4 regions of the Paenibacillus sp. FSL H7-0942 genome follow, and region 3 is predicted to be linked to each of the others. Evidence: predicted binding sites of a transcription regulator. Region 3 holds the regulator's gene; each other region holds the start of a gene.
The links. Region 3 encodes Rex, which represses fermentation and respiration genes when NADH is low (regulators of the CRP and FNR family bind a similar motif). Its sites were predicted from a motif close to TTGTGAAATATTTCACAA; they were not measured.
Positions count from the first base shown of each region.

Region 1: adhE (bifunctional acetaldehyde-CoA/alcohol dehydrogenase) is a predicted target of Rex. The motif match lies at 1,486-1,503, and genes of this name have one in related genera.
Region 2: MHI48_RS28230 (formate/nitrite transporter family protein) is a predicted target of Rex. The motif match lies at 1,386-1,403, and genes of this name have one in related genera.
Region 4: pflB (formate C-acetyltransferase) is a predicted target of Rex. The motif match lies at 1,102-1,119, and genes of this name have one in related genera.

Region 1 covers NZ_CP150279.1:4,534,546-4,538,843, forward strand. Annotated here, with positions in the region: gene adhE (bifunctional acetaldehyde-CoA/alcohol dehydrogenase) at 1-1,405, opposite strand, end outside; gene MHI48_RS20175 (Crp/Fnr family transcriptional regulator) at 1,836-2,552, shown strand; gene MHI48_RS20180 (hypothetical protein) at 2,641-3,354, opposite strand; gene MHI48_RS20185 (hypothetical protein) at 3,552-4,283, opposite strand.
Region 2 covers NZ_CP150279.1:6,442,914-6,447,211, reverse strand. Annotated here, with positions in the region: gene MHI48_RS28235 (FAD-dependent oxidoreductase) at 1-1,136, shown strand, start outside; gene MHI48_RS28230 (formate/nitrite transporter family protein) at 1,512-2,363, shown strand; gene MHI48_RS28225 (molybdopterin-dependent oxidoreductase) at 2,790-4,298, shown strand, end outside.
Region 3 covers NZ_CP150279.1:4,301,953-4,306,250, reverse strand. Annotated here, with positions in the region: gene dinG (ATP-dependent DNA helicase DinG) at 1-1,375, shown strand, start outside; gene MHI48_RS19045 (redox-sensing transcriptional repressor Rex) at 1,598-2,251, shown strand; gene MHI48_RS19040 (amidohydrolase) at 2,238-3,545, shown strand; gene MHI48_RS19035 (hypothetical protein) at 3,583-4,113, shown strand.
Region 4 covers NZ_CP150279.1:4,529,301-4,533,598, reverse strand. Annotated here, with positions in the region: gene adhE (bifunctional acetaldehyde-CoA/alcohol dehydrogenase) at 1-261, shown strand, start outside; gene pflB (formate C-acetyltransferase) at 1,202-3,460, shown strand; gene pflA (pyruvate formate-lyase-activating protein) at 3,550-4,298, shown strand, end outside.

The sequences.
Region 1 (4,298 bases), 230 kb from region 3:
AGACTTTGTTCGGCACTTTGAACCATTGCATATTCACGGTACGGCGAGCCACCCTTTTCACATTGATTAAGTTCACAGCGGTTACATTGGAAGAAGTCGAGTTACGTCCGTATGATCCGCATCCCAGTGTCAATGACGGCATGTTTGTGTTGTAGATATCCCCGATGGCACCATGTGTGGATGGTGAGTTCACAATAATCCGTCCAGTTTGCAAACGATCTGCGAATTTGCTGATCACTTCTTCATTTGTGGAGTGGATAACCGAGGAGTGACCCATGCCGCCAAAAGCAACCACTTCTGCTGCACGTTCAATGCCCTCTGCTGCCGTTTTAACTTTGTAACAAGCCAGTACCGGGCTTAATTTCTCAGCCGACAATGGGAATTTGGTACCTACCCCTTCAATCTCGGCCACGAGAATTTTGGTGCCTGCCGGAACTTCAATACCGCACAACTTCGCAATACTCACCGCAGATTGACCAACAATCGCCGGGTTCACCGCACATTTCTCGGCATTAATCGCACCTGCTGTCAATTTTGCTGCTTCATCTTTGTTAACAAAGTAACAGCCATTTGCAATCATTTTTTTCTTCACTTGATCGAAGATCGGTTCTTCAATGATGACCGCTTGTTCAGAAGCACAGATCATGCCGTTATCGAAAGACTTGGACAGGATCAAATCCGTTACTGCCTGATTGATATCCGCGCTTTTCTCGATAAAGCAAGGTACGTTACCCGGTCCTACGCCCAGTGCAGGTTTACCACAGCTGTACGCTGCACGTACCATGCCTGATCCGCCTGTTGCCAGAATGAGAGCCACATCATTGTGATTCATCAGTTCGTTTGTACGATCCATGGAAGGATCATCAATCCACTGAATGCAATCTGCTGGTGCACCATGTTTCACAGCCGCTTCCAGCAGGATTTTGGCAGCTTCCCGGCTACAATTCTGTGCAGATGGGTGAAAACCAAAGATGATCGGGTTACGCGTCTTGATGGAAATCAATGCTTTAAACATCGTCGTTGATGTTGGGTTGGTAACTGGTGTAATACCCATGATGATGCCGACCGGCTCCGCAATTTTTTGGAAGCTTTCATACTCGTTATCTTCAATCACACCTACGGTTTTATCGTACTTGATACTGTGGTACACATATTCTGTTGCAAATATATTTTTGGTGATTTTATCCTCATATACTCCGCGGCCAGTTTCTTCTACGGCCATCTTGGCGAGCATCATGTGTTTATCCAGACCCGCAAGCGCCATTGCTTGCACAATCCGGTCAATCTGCTTCTGGTCCATCTTCATGAATGCGGCGTGTGCTTTATTCGCTTTGTCGATTAACGTTTGAATATACTGACCTGCTGTCGGTTCTTTTGCTGGGGCGACTTCGTTCTTTACAGCCATCTCCCTCATCCTCCTAAAGGTTCGTATTAGTTTGTCTCTCTCGTTTACATTCACATCGTAACATGACAATAAACTTAATTATGTGATTTTTTTCACAAAGTATAACAAATTTAATTTAAGTTTTGTAGTGTCCTTCACACGACCATTTTTACTTCTTATTTAAAATATAGGGCTGTAAAATTCATCCTCTCCATTAAAAGTGAATTTTATCACAATGTTTGAAATTTCGTCATTTTTGCCCCCTTTCCTTCCCCCTCAAACGGTAAGATTAGGTATATACTGAACTTAAAAATTGAACCACCGCAATTTGTACCGTCCTTCCTCCCGGCCGAGATGACCCTGATCAGGACGGCAACGGTTTGCGGCGAACCTCGGAGGCTACTGCTTACTACAGAAGGTCGTCCGATGGACATAAAGGGGAGATAGACTTATGAGAGAACTAACAACTGTACTGGAAAAGCGCGGTAATACTAACTGTTTCTCGGAAGCAAATTTCAACCATCTGCTGGTTACCATGAAAGATAGAACCTATCCGGAAGGTACACATCTGTACTGGGAAGGCGACATCTCTGACAAACTTTATTATATGAAACGGGGCCGTGCCCAGATCACCAAATCCACGGATGAAGGCAAGGAACTGATCATGTACATGTATCAATCCGGTGATATGATTGGGCAGGCTGATCCCTTCTTTGGCTCTAAACACAGCTTCTCTGCGGAAGTATTAGAGGATAGTGAGATCGGTGTACTGGAGCATAAAGACCTGGAGATGTTAATCTGCCAGCATTGTGACTTTGCGATCGACTTCATGAAATGGATGGGCATCCACCACCGGTTGACACAGACCAAATTCCGGGATCTCATGTTATACGGCAAACCGGGTGCACTCTGCTCCACCCTCATTCGGTTGTCGAATTCGTATGGTGAGCCTCATGGAGAGCATGTCATTATTCACAAAAAAATTACTCACACGGACCTGTCCAATATGATTGGAGCCACTCGTGAAAGTGTAAACCGCATGTTAAGCGACCTGCGTAAGAAAGACGGGATTGAATATGACAATGGCATGATTGTCATCAAAGATCTGAAGATGCTACAAGGAATCTGTCACTGTGAGCTTTGCCCGAACGAGATCTGTCGTATTTAATACTTGACTATGCTGATCGGATCTTGCTTATATATTTCAATGAAAAAAAGCCCAGTTCTCTAAAAAGAGATTGGGCTTCTTGGTATACTTAGGATGCATTGGTTAATTCAAGCTTAACCGCATCACGTGGATTCAATTTCATGTCCAGACCATTTTCCATTAATTCTTTGTCATTCACCATAATGACCCACCGCTCATTCATACGAGGCGTGACATTCTCGACCGAAACGACAAATTTGTTATTCTCCGACATTCTTACAATGCCGCTGGACTTCAACACATCGCGAACTGTGCACTCTTGAACGTAGACGCCGGCATATTGACGATTAAGGGTTGGCATAATGTTTCCACCGCTAACCTTGAGTAACGTTGTCTGATATGCAACGCCATCCCCCCCACTGTCAGCGGCTTTCACGTAAATGATCACTTCATCTTTGGCATGAAGCTCCATGTCCCAATCTTGCTGCTCAATATCCTTGCCATTTAATTTGACAGCCCAGCTCAGCGAAGAATCCAGAGAAACTTCTCCGACGGATTGAATCCGTTTGCCATCTGCCGTAAAATCTACCAGTCCGCTATTGAGTAATGCTTTTTTGAGTGTCAAACCCTCACTAAAATCTCGCTTAATGGACTTTGTTGCATCAGGCAAAAACGTACTGCCATCTACAGCCACTGTGATTGTATTCGCTGTTTCTGTCTCTTTGACAATTGGCTGCTCGGAAGGCTGTGTCTCACTACAACCAGCCAAGATCGCCAGTAGGAGCAAACATACACCTATGTAACCGGGGATTTTCTTCATCATGTAGGTAACACCACCCTGCGTAAAATCATTCACCCTGTTGTCCATAACCTCTATTATGGCACAACCTTCGGCAAAAAAAAGTGTCAAAGCCGTTACTTTTATAGGCTACCGCCTGCAAATAAGGCTTGTACAAGAAAGAGAGCCTGCACACAGGCTCTCCAATCTATATCATTTTTATGTTCTCATTGGTTACGTTATCATTGGACACTAGCCTGCATGTATGTCCGTCCTCCATCGCCATCTTTCAGATATGGATTAAGCCCGAAGAACTGCTCCTCAGATACGTATACACCTGTCAGCAATCGCCCTTCAAGCAATCCACCGTCAACCTGCACGCAACATGAAGGTGCGTCTACATACTCCTGATACAACGGAATCTGCCCATATTGTTGATGGACCTTAAATACCTTGCCTTGCTCATGCAAAGGCCGTTCCGAGAAATAGGTAGGCACAATATAACGGGCAATGACATCCAGCTCCTGCACGCTATAAAAGGGTTCATCACCAAGCCATGGTGCAAACATTCGAATCTTCTCATATTGAGACCAGACAACCGCCTGAATCAGCATTTCTGCCTGAACCAACCGACCTTCTCCCACATCTAAAGCCAATTGCTTACCATGCATAGTTTCTTCCATCTGAGACATCGTTGAATCAGGTTGTCCCAGCTCACATCCGATACACTTCCAGCCCCTGGACGTTTGAATCCATTTTTGCAGCACCGCCGGAGCTAATCTCGGACCATCGCTGTTCACAGAATGCGTATTCACTTCGGCAAGATCATCCTTAACCGAACGGGAATATGCTGTGCGCTTAAACAACTCTGCAGCTTTTTTGTAAATTAGATGGACCTGAATGGATGCGCTCTCAAGTTCTGCAATATCTTTTTTGCCGTAGCGTACTTCACGGGATAAGCTTTCTTCTCTCATGACAAGTGGGCCTCC
Region 2 (4,298 bases), 2.1 Mb from region 3:
TTCATGAAGTAACAGCAGTAGATGCCAAGGGCCATACCCTTCAGGCTAAAAACCTGCAAACCGGGGAAGAATTTGAAGATACGTTTGACAAACTGATCGTGACAACGGGGTCATGGCCTGTCGTTCCGAAGCTTGAAGGCATCGAGATGGACAACATTTTACTTTGCAAAAACTACAATCATTCCAACACGATTATTGAAAAAGCCAAAGATGCCAAACGTGTTACCGTTGTAGGTGCAGGATATATCGGCGTAGAACTGGTTGAGGCTTTCCAGATGAACGGCAAGGAAGTTACCCTGATCGACAGTGTGGACCGTATTTTGAACAAATACTTGGACCCTGAATTCACGGATGCGATTGAAGATACGTTGACTGGACGCGGCATCAAGCTGGCTCTTGGTCAAACGGTACAGAAGTTTACTGGTGAAGATGGCAAAGTAACTAAGGTGATCACGTCCAAAGGAGAGTTCGAAACCGATCTGGTTATTCTGTGCATTGGTTTCCGTCCAAATACCGAACTGCTCAAAGGCCAAGTGGATATGCTGCCAAACGGCGCAATCATCGTGGATAAATATATGCAAACGAGTCAAAAAGACGTCTTTGCTGCGGGTGACAGCTGTGCTATTCATTACAACCCAACAGGCAAAGCATCTTACATTCCACTGGCAACCAACGCGGTGCGGATGGGTACACTTGTAGCCCGTAACCTGGTTCGTCCTACGACACCGTATATGGGTACACAAGGAACATCGGGTATCAAAATTTATGAGCAAAATATCGCGGGTACCGGGATGACGGAAACGTCTGCTGCTGACGAAGGTTTGATTGTTGAATCTGTCGTACTGGAAGACAGCTACCGTCCGGAGTTTATGCCAACGGCTGAGAAACTGTTGCTCAAAGTAGTATATGAGCAGGCTACTCGTCGGATCGTTGGAGCACAGGTGATGTCTCAGGTTGATCTGACTCAATCGATTAATACGATCTCGGTTTGCATCCAAAATAACATGACCGTAGATGAGCTGGCCTTCATCGACTTCTTCTTCCAGCCACATTACAACAAACCGTGGAACTTCCTGAACACGGCGGGTCTGCAAGCACTGCCTCCAATAGAAATAAAAGCACCAGCAATGGTGTAAGGAAGCAGAATAGATGGTTGAACAGAGGGCATGATAAACGCCATACAAATATAACATGCTTATCCGTAAATAAGAGGTGTACGATAACTGCCAAGATTACGAAACAAGGCGGACGATTATAAAGGAAAGAGAAGACTGGCGAGTATATCGTCAGTCTTCTTTTTTGTTGTTTTAGCTACAAAAGGCCTTACTACACTCTTGCTGACTTAACTATTCAAAGACGCTCTGAAAGTATCTTTTTAAATAACATTGTGATAATTTGCACAAAGTTTTGCGCAGTACCAAGATACAATTGAGATATGGTATTCAACGCATAAACAAAGGAATTCAGATGGTTTTATCCAACGATGAACAATGAAGGAGAGGATGAATGATATGGCAGCAAAAACACCTCTTGAGGTTGCACAATATACGGCGCAAACAGGAATGAAGAAGGCTCAATATCCGGTGTCTTCTGTACTGGTGCTTAGTTTTCTGGCAGGGGCTTTTATTGCGCTGGGGTTTCTACTGGATATTCGGGTGATTGCTTCTGCGCCAGCTGAGTGGGGAAGTCTGGTCAATCTGATTGGAGCAGCAGTGTTCCCGGTTGGATTAATCTTGGTACTCATCGGTGGTGGAGAGCTGCTGACAGGTAACATGATGGCAGTTCCACTTGCTACGATTGCAAGAAAATTATCCGTGGGTAGCATGTTGAAAAATCTAACCTTAGTGACGATTGGTAATTTTGTTGGAGCTTTGTTTGTCGCGTACGCGTTTGGACATGTGCTTGGTCTGACCGGAGAGGGTGTATATCTGGCGAAAGTGGTGGATATGGCCGGGCATAAGCTGCATGACGGCTTCCTGCAAGCTTTCATCTCTGGCATCGGCTGTAACTGGCTGGTCGCGCTGGCCGTGTGGTTATCTTATGCTTCGGATACGATGAGTGGCAAGGTACTGGGCATTTGGTTTCCAACGATGGCATTTGTGGCAATTGGATTCCAGCACGTTGTGGCCAATATGTTCCTCATCCCGGCGGCAATCTTTGAAGGACATTATTCGTGGGGTCAATATGTGATGAATTTCATTCCGGTATGGCTCGGGAATCTGACTGGTGGTGCTCTGTTTGTAGCTGCAGCCTATTGGGTGGTGTACCTGCGCCAAGCTGAGCCAAAAGTGAAGCCGGAGATAGCAACGTCGATCGAAGCTGTGGAGACGGAGGCTAGAGTGATGTTGAGCAAACAAGCATAGTGGGCACAGCGAGGTATGGATACACGTGTATTAGAAGTGAAGACGATTCTGATCTTGCTCGGTTCATGGCGAATATGCTGTGACGGAACAGGGCGGGATTGTTTTTTTGTATGGGGTCCTTGTTGGAATTCAACGCAAAATAAATTCGCCATGACAAGGTTCGGGGGAACGAAACCTGTTCATGGCGAATTTCGGGAGTGGTCCATGATATGGCATGAGGAGGAAGTGGGGAAACACTAGCCTAATGCCTTATTTTTAATTTACCCCTGAATTCTGAAGTTGAATCAAACTCAAAAACATTTTTTTTGAAAATATTTTGAAGCCGCTATAGCGGTGAATATGAAGCAAAAACATACTGTTCTCTTTACGCGATAACCTCGAAGAAGATATGATATAGGGATAGCTTTTAAAGAGGGGAGCCTTACGATGATCGATCAGGAGAATGGTGTATTTGCGGCGGTGTGCCCGCTCGACTGTCCGGACACTTGTGGTCTGTTATTACATAAAGAGAACGGTAAAATTGTGAAGGTGGCAGGCAATCCGGATCATCCGATAACCAAGGGTGCCATCTGTAATAAAGTCAGAAATATGACCGAGCGGGTGTATCACCCCGAGCGTCTACAATATCCGATGAAACGTGTAGGAGCCAAAGGTGAAGGCCAGTTTGAACGAATCAGTTGGGATGAAGCGATTCGTGAGATTACGACCAAATTCACTGCATTGTCCGAAACCTACGGCCCGGAGAGCATCCTGCCCTACAGCTTTTACGGTAACATGGGCATTCTCGGCGTAGACGGCATGGACCGACGTTTCTTCAATGCGCTTGGTGCGAGTGTACTGGAGCAGACGATCTGTAACTCCGCTGGAAATACCGGCTGGAAATACACGATGGGCGCCAACCGGGGAACGGTGCCAGAAGATACGGAGCATGCCGATCTCATCCTGGTGTGGGGCGGCAATATCGTCAGTACAAATATGCACCAGGTCGTTTTGGCGGAGAAAGCCCGCAAAAAAGGCGCCAAGATCGTCGTCATCGACGTTCATCGCAATCGCACGGCCCAGTGGGGCGACTGGTTTATTCCGCTGTATCCGGGCACGGACAGTGCACTGGCGCTAGGATTAATGCATGTGCTGTTTGAACGGGGACTAACGGATGAAGCGTTTATGCAAAAGTATACGATAGGTCATGAGGCACTACGTGATCATGTCCGTAGTTACAACCCTGAACGTGTGGCACGCATTACGGGCGTGCCGGAGGAAACCATTGTGGAGCTGGCCGAGCTATACGGCAACGCACAAGCAGCTCATATTCACATCGGCAATGGCCTCCAGCACCATGATAATGGGGGGATGAACGTGCGTAGCGTTGCATGTCTGCCTGCCATTACAGGGCAGTGGCTGAAGCAAGGCGGCGGTGCCGTTCGCACCAACAGCTACGCGAGCACAAATAGCGACGCACTCGAACGTCCGGAGCTGCGGCAGAATCCGGAGCCGCGGGTGGTGAACATGAACCGGATTGGTGAAGCGTTGCTGGAAGCAGAGCAGCCAATCCGGGCTATGATGGTTTACTGCAGCAATCCGCTGGTGGTGGCACCGGATACCGAGCGGGTGGAGCGAGGTTTTGCACGGGAAGATCTGTTCACGGTTGTGCATGATCTGTTCATGACGGATACAGCGAAGTATGCAGATATCGTATTGCCAGCCACATCTTCATTTGAAGCGACGGACCTGTACACCTCTTATTGGCATCAGTACGTTCATCTGCAAGAGCCTGTGATTGCACCGATTGGGGAGAGCAAGAGCAATGTGGAACTGTTCTCACTGCTTGGGCAGGCTATGGGGTACGATCCTGCAATCTTCGGAGAAACACCGGAACAGATGATTGAGGACGCACTTCAGGGCACAGGCAACCCCTACATGAATGGGGTCACGTTG
Region 3 (4,298 bases):
CCGCCTATTTAAAGACAGTCGTAATGGTCAGCTACCTATGCTTCGTTCGCAGTTTTCCGGGCATGAAAATTCGGTGCAATGGGGCTCCATGGTGGATCAGATGTTCCCGCTCGCTCTTGAAGTTAAGGAGCTGTGGGATCGTATGAGCGATGCCTTGTTTGGTCTCTTGCCTGAACGAAGTGATGCTTCACCGGGAGAGACGGGGCAATTTTCACTGCGTCTGAAAGCATCTCAGAAACCTGCAAAATGGCAGGAGTTGCAGGATCTGGAGAACCAGATCTATGTGACTCTGGGCGATTTGGTTCGCAAAGGGGACAAATTGCTGCTTGAAGTGAAAGAGGATCAGGATGATTATCAATCGGATAGTCTGATCACGGACATTACAGGATTGCTGAAAGATCTGACCACATTGAAGGAGAATCTACGTTTCTTCATGCGTATGGATGACGCCAAAACGGTGTACTGGATGGAAGCCAGCGGTCAGTTCCGCAGTAAATCTCTTCAGCTGTATGCCGTACCTGTAGATGTCAGTGCCCAACTTAAGGATTTATTTTTTGACAAAAAGAAAAGTGTTGTTCTTACATCGGCAACGCTCTCGGTAGATAAGTCATTCCAGTTCATGATTGAGCAGCTTGGCTTACAAGAAGCCTCTGAGAATAATCGGCTGTTAACGTCGATGCTGCCATCACCTTTCAACTATCGCGATCAGGCACTTCTGGTGATTCCGCGTGATTTCCCGAGTGTGAAGGGAAGTGTGGGTGATGCGCACTTTGTTAATATGCTGGTGCAATCACTTGCAGAGACGGCAATTGCTACGCGTGGACGCATGATGGTTCTGTTTACTTCATACAAGATGTTGCGACAGGTCTATGATCCGCTGAAGGAGGCACTGTCTGGCAACGACATCTCGTTGCTTGGGCAAGGCGTTGACAGTGGAAGTCGTTCCAAATTGACTCGCAGGTTTCAAGATGCCAAAGCAACGGTACTTCTGGGCACAAGTAGCTTCTGGGAGGGTGTAGATATCCCGGGAGAGGCGCTAACCTGTCTCGCTATTGTGCGACTGCCGTTCCAGCCACCGAATCATCCGTTGGTGGAAGCCAAGAGTGAGTTGCTTCAGGAACAGAAGAAAAATCCGTTCATGAAACTGTCCGTGCCACAAGCGGTCATTCGTTTCAAGCAGGGATTTGGCCGATTGGTGCGTACAGCAAAGGACAGAGGAATTGTCATTGTTTATGATACACGGGTAATTGAAGCGTATTATGGTAAATTCTTTTTGTATTCATTACCTGGTCCCAAAATGGAGCATATGCTCACGGAGCAGATGGTTCCACGAATTACCGAGTGGTTGGAAAAACCTGCTAATGAACAAAAATAATGGTTGTTTTGTTCGTTATATCATTGCATGACACTATCGTTTGGCGTTAAACTTTATTAGATATTTCCGTATCCAATTAAAGCAGTTGCACGTAAGAACTTATAACCTAAATTACAAGGAGCATTCTGTATAAAATGTCACGTTTATCTTTGAGTTTTATACAGAATGCTCATCTTTTCATCTATTATTTTTTTATCGTGGCCTTGGTAAGGGGGAGCAAGAATGAAATCGGATAAAATTTCGGAAGCAGTGGTAAGACGTCTGCCTGTTTACTTGCGTTATTTGAACGAGTTGCATCAGCGTGAGGTGGCTACTGTTTCTTCTCAAGAGCTTGGACAGAGGCTGGATCTGAATCCGGCACAAATTCGTAAAGACCTGGCTTACTTCGGTGATTTTGGTCGTAAAGGGATCGGGTATGATGTATCCTATTTGATCGAGAAAATTCGTCACATTCTCAAAATTGATCAGCAAATTAATGTAGCTCTGGTAGGCGCGGGTAACCTCGGACAGGCCTTGTCCAACTACAACGCATATCTGAAAGACAACATGAAGATTGTTGCTGTATTTGATGCATATGGACCGAAGATTGGTAGTCAAATCAACAGTTTGACGGTAAAACCAATGGATGAATTGACGGAAGCGGTTAAAACGGAAAATATCCGCATCGGCATTATCACGGTTCCGGATACGGAAGCCCAAAATGTAGCCGATCAGCTTATTGAATCAGGAATTGAAGCGATCCTTAATTTTGCACCAACCATTCTAAAAACACCGCCGCATATCCGGATTCACCATGCTGACTTTACAACGGATCTGCTTAGTTTGGCCTATTACTTGGAGACTGGAAAGGACGACGAGGAAGATGACAACAAATAGATGGGTAATTCACAACGGCAAATTTGCCGTTAATGAAGGCGGCACAACATGGAACGTGGTCCACGGATACATGGTTGTTGAGGATGACAAGATTGTGCATATTGGTGAGACATTGCCGGATGGAGACAAAAATAGTACCAAAGTGGATGGAAAAGGACTGTTCTTCCTGCCGGGTCTGATCAATACGCATGGTCATGCAGCGATGTCGTTGCTCAGAGGGCACGGAGACGATCTTGCGTTGCAAGTATGGTTGCAGGAAAAAATGTGGCCGATGGAAGCGAAAATGACTTCAGAAGATGTATATTGGGGAACTTCGCTATCGGTGCTTGAAATGTTAAAAGGAGGAACTACAGCTTTCTTGGACATGTACGATCACATGGATCAAGTTGCCAAAGTTGTGGAGCAATCCGGCGTTAGAGCAGCACTGGCACGTGGTGTAATCGGGCTGTGCTCGGAAGAAGAACAATTGCGGAAGCTGGAGGAGTCGGCTGCGTTTGCACGTGAGTGGAATGGACAGGCAGATGGTCGCATTACAACCGTAATCTCGCCACATGCACCATATACATGCCCTCCTGACTACATAGAGAAGCTTGTGCAGGTCGCGAACGACCTAAACCTTCCCCTTCATACACATATGTCGGAAACGCTTCGTGAAGTCGAGCAGAACGTGGCTGATTATGGACTGCGTCCTGTGGCACATCTGGAGAAACTGGGCTTTTTCTCCCGTCCATCCCTGGTTGCACATGCGGTGCATCTGAATGACGAAGAGATTGAAATTTTGGCCCGACATGATGTGGCTGTATCCCATAACCCGGGAAGTAACCTGAAACTCGCTTCCGGTGTTGCGCGGGTACCTGCGTTGCTGAAAGCAGGAGTTACCGTGTCACTCGGAACAGACGGACCGGCAAGCAACAACAACCTGGATATGTTCGAGGAAATGAGACTGGCTGCATTGATCCACAAAGGTGTATCTGGTGACCCAACGGCAGTGCCAGCAGGCGAAGCGTTATTACTTGGAACGTCATACGGTGCCAAATCCATCTTCTTGAACAATACCGGAGCACTCCAGGTCGGCATGAAGGCTGACTTTATCGCCTTGGACATTGAACAGGCACATTTCTATCCACATACAGACCTGATCTCACATACCATCTATTCGGCTTCTGCCAAGGATGTTGAGCACGTATGGGTGGATGGGAAACAAGTGGTGAAACATGGCGAATGTCTGACGCTGGATGAAGAACGCATTTTGCGTGAGTCTCAATTGGCATTTGATGGTCTGCTTGCTCGTTAATTGCAGGACAGCATCATAGGGAAAGGAAGTTCGGCTTTTGAAGAAAAAAAAGAAGTGGATATGGATTTCGCTGCTTGCACTGGTTCTGATTCTGTTTGGACTTCAACGTTATTACGTCCATGTCACGCAGGACCAACGCAAGGAAGAAGCGCTCGCCATACAAGCAGCACAGGAGCAACTGGGCATTACATCCTATGATGAATTGCGCAAGTACATCTGGGGAGACAAAGAAGGCTCTGACAACATCTACTGGACCCTGATCGGCAAAATCAAGGATAACCAGGATGTTATGGTCTGGGTTAAATTCGATGCAAACAATCAACCGGTTAAGGGTGCAAACGCTGTACACAGTGAGCTGCTGCAGAATGGCATGTCCGAAGCGCAGATACGCAATCGCTTCAGTTCTGAAGTTCCTGCCGGTGAGATTAAACGAATCATGCCCGGAGTTGTGAATGGAATATATGTGTGGCAAGTGTATTATAAAGACGGTACGCATAACCACTATCGTTTTTATCGTTTTAGCAACGGAGAACAGGTGGACCTGGTCTACACACTCCCGAACAGCTAGAACAAGATAGAGTGAGATAACTAGAGAATTAAAGAAATGAAAGAACCGGCAGACGGATATCCGACTGAACCGGTTCTTTGTGTTGTCTGTAAACATATTTGATTTAAATAGTTAAAATTAATAATTTATTCATATTTTCGCCTTCGAAATTGTATATACGATGTGATATACTCAGATATGTACTC
Region 4 (4,298 bases), 230 kb from region 3:
CGTATCTTGGGATTGCCTGCTCGCACAACAGAAGAAGGCGTAACCAGTCTCATCAATGCGATTCGCAAACTGAACAAAACATTGGGCATTGAAGAATCGTTCCAGGAAATTGGATTTGATGCCAAAGACTTTGAAGCACATGTCGATTATCTGGCAGACCGTGCCTTCGAAGACCAATGTACAACCGCCAATCCGAAGTTGCCGCTGGTAACTGAACTGGCTGATGTATACCGCAACGCTTTCTACGGAAAGTTTGAATAATAAATTTAGAACAAAGCGTGCTTTACGGCAAGAAGATCAGGGTTCCCCGAGAGGGGAGCCCCGATTGCCGTCTTTCACACAATAACGAGAGGGCAGAAAAACAGAAGAGCGAGCATCTGTTTTTCAGGATTTATTCTAAGATTTGGTTTGCTCCGAGCGTAGAGGAGCAAAAGGGTTCTAGAGAGGTTACACGTAATCCGTGATGTGGCTGTTTGAGCCAGATGTTCACTCATTAACGGAGTGGGCAGAAAAACAGAAGAGCGAGCATCTGTTTTTCAGGATTTATTCTAAGATTTGGTTTGCTCCGAGCATAGAGGAGCAACGGGTTCTATAGAGGTTACACGGAATCCGTGACGTGGCTGTTTGAGCCGGATGTTCACACATTAACGGAGTGGGCAGAAAAACAGAAGAGCGAGCATCTGTTTTTCAGGATTTATTCTAAGATTTGGTTTGCTCCGAGCATAGAGGAGCAACGGGTTCTATAGAGGTTACACGGAATCCGTGATGTGGCTGTTTGAGCCAGATGTTCACACAATAACGGAGTGGGCAGAAAAAACTGAAGAAGCGGAGCGTTCGCCTTTATCCCCGGATTTTCCCCTTTGAAATATAAAATTGAAAAAATCCGGGGATAACAGCGATCGGAAGTTGTTCTGCCCGCGCAGTGGCTAAGTGTGAAATTTACAGGGGGCAATGGGACACAGCGCAGGTGAAGTGAGTTAGTTCACTGGCTTTGTGACAAAAATCACAGATGATGAAAGCCCCAAGTCGTATACTGAAAATGTAAGAAAAACATTCATCCCGCGGTTCCGGTTCCCAAGTAGAGAGAACATGTTCCGGTTTATGTGAAACAATTCACATTAATCGCGGCTCTGGGCACACAATGCTACGAATGAAGCAAGATGTTATGTGTCCAGAAATCCAAATTAGTGGAGGGATTACGATGTCGGTGATTGAAAAAGATGTCAAACAACAAACAGGCTGGAGAAACTTTACCAAAGGAACATGGACCAAATCCGTAGATGTGAATGATTTTCTGGCACACAACTTGTCTCCGTATTACGGTGACGAAGCATTTCTCGCAGGTGCAACCCAGAATACCAAAGAATTGTGGGAGATCGTATCTGATCTGACCAAAAAAGAACGGGATAACGGCGGTGTCCTTGACGTTGACGTGAACACACCAGGTACTATTGTTTCTCACCAACCCGGTTATCTGGATCAATCCAAAGAGCAGATTGTCGGCGTTCAGACCGATGCTCCGTTCAAACGTTCCATTCAACCAACAGGCGGAATTCGCATGATGATTGACGCATGTGAGGCATATGGCTTTGAAATGCCACAGGGCGTCATTGATATATTTACAAACATTCGCAAAACACATAACCAAGGTGTATTCGATGCTTATACTTCCGACATGCGTGCAGCGCGTAAAGCAGGAATTATTACAGGTCTGCCAGATGCTTACGGCCGTGGCCGGATCATCGGTGACTATCGTCGTGTAGCTTTGTACGGGGTAGACTTCCTGATTCGTAACAAAAAAGGCGAACTGAATGCACTCGAAGTTGATGTTATTGATGAAGATGTCATTCGTCTGCGGGAAGAATTGTCTGAACAGATTCGTGCATTGCAAGAATTGAAACAATTGGGCGATATGCACGGGTTCGATATTTCCTTGCCAGCGACAACAGCAAAAGAAGCATTCCAATGGTTGTACTTCGGTTATCTGGCTGCGATCAAAGAACAGAACGGTGCTGCGATGTCACTCGGACGTGTATCTTCTTTCCTGGATATCTACATTGAACGTGACCTGCAAGAAGGGATTTTGTCCGAAGAACAGGCTCAGGAATTGGTTGACCATTTCGTAATGAAACTGCGGATTGTCAAATTCCTGCGTACACCGGATTACAACGAACTGTTCAGTGGAGATCCAACATGGGTGACTGAGTCCATCGGTGGTATGTCCGTGAATGGTGAAACACGTGTAACCAAAAACAGCTTCCGTTTCCTGCATACACTGCACAACCTGGGTCCTGCACCAGAACCAAACTTGACTGTTCTCTGGTCAACGAAACTTCCAGAAGCTTTCAAAGATTATTGCAGTAAAGTATCCATCGAAACCAGCTCAATCCAGTATGAAAATGATGATCTGATGCGTCCGATCTACGGTGACGATTACGGTATTGCTTGCTGTGTGTCGGCGATGAAGATCGGGAAACAAATGCAATTCTTCGGCGCTCGTGCCAACCTGGCAAAAGCTCTCCTGTATGCGATCAACGGTGGTCGTGACGAGAAATCCGGAGCACAAGTTGGACCTGAGTATCCTGCCATTACTAGCGAAGTGCTGGATTACAATGAGGTTATGAAACGCTTCAAACCAATGATGGAGTGGCTGGCTAAGCTGTATATGAACACCCTCAACGTCATTCACTACATGCACGATAAATACAGCTATGAGCGTATCGAAATGGCATTGCATGACCGTGACATTGTACGTACGATGGCTTGTGGTATCGCTGGTCTGTCAGTTACAGCAGATTCACTGAGTGCAATCAAATATGCCAAAGTAAAACCAATTCGTAACGAACAAGGCATCGCTGTTGATTTCGAAATCGAAGGAGACTTCCCTTGTTACGGTAACAATGAAGACAGCGTAGACAGCATTGCTGTTGAACTGGTCGAGAACTTCATGGGCATGATTCGCAAGCACAAAGCTTACCGTAACGCAGTTCCAACACAATCCGTTCTGACGATCACTTCCAACGTGGTATATGGTAAGAAAACAGGGACTACACCGGATGGTCGTAAAGCAGGTGAACCATTTGCTCCAGGTGCAAACCCAATGCATGGTCGTGACAAAAAAGGTGCACTGGCATCCCTTGGCTCGGTAGCCAAATTGCCTTATGAACACAGTCTTGACGGGATTTCCAATACCTTCTCCATCGTGCCAAAAGCATTGGGTAAAGAGGAGACTACACGTAAATCCAATCTGACTGCGATGATGGATGGTTACTTCGGTCAAAACGCTCATCACCTGAACGTTAACGTATTTGATCGTCAGCAATTGATTGATGCGATGGATCACCCGGAAAACTATCCACAACTGACTATACGGGTATCCGGATATGCCGTTAACTTCATTAAATTGACTCGTGAACAACAGTTGGATGTCATCAACCGTACGTTCCATGGCTCGATGTAAGTAATTTGCTAGTAGAAGACCGCTAGAGCAAGGTATTCCAAATCATATTAAACGCACAGCGGATGCGGATACAGAAAGGAAGAGGCAGCATGGTTAACGGACATATTCATTCACTCGAAACTTTCGGGACGGTTGACGGCCCAGGCATCCGCTTTGTGCTTTTTATGCAAGGATGTCTACTCAAATGTCAATATTGCCACAACCCTGATACTTGGGCGCTGGATGGTGGAAAAGAAATGACGCTTGAGGAGGTACTGGCTGAAATTGAGCCTTACCTGTCTTACTACCGCAGCTCCGGAGGCGGGCTCACGATATCTGGCGGAGAACCAACGTTACAGGCCCACTTTGTAGCCGAGATCTTCAAGGAAGTGAAGCGGCGCTGGGGATTGCATACGACACTGGATAGCAACGGTTTTAACGAACCGGAACGGATTCACGATCTGTTGGATCACACAGACCTGGTTCTGCTGGACCTCAAACATATTGATGATGAGAAACATATCAAGTTGACAGGCAAATCCAACGAGAGAACGTTGAAAACGGCCAAGTGGTTATCGGAGCAAGGTCGGAAAATGTGGATACGCCACGTGTATGTGCCTGGCATTCATAACGAGGAAGAGGATCTGCTTAACCTCGGACGGTTTATTGGAACATTAAATGGCGTCGAAAAGTTCGAAATTCTTCCATACCATCAGATGGGGATCTACAAATGGGAGGCGCTCGGTAAAGTATATCCACTGGATGGAGTTCCTTCACCAAGTGAAGAAGAAGTGGAGCGGGCGTATCGCCTGATCGAACAAGGTCGCCAGGAAACAGCTGGCATGGCTTGTTCAGGTAA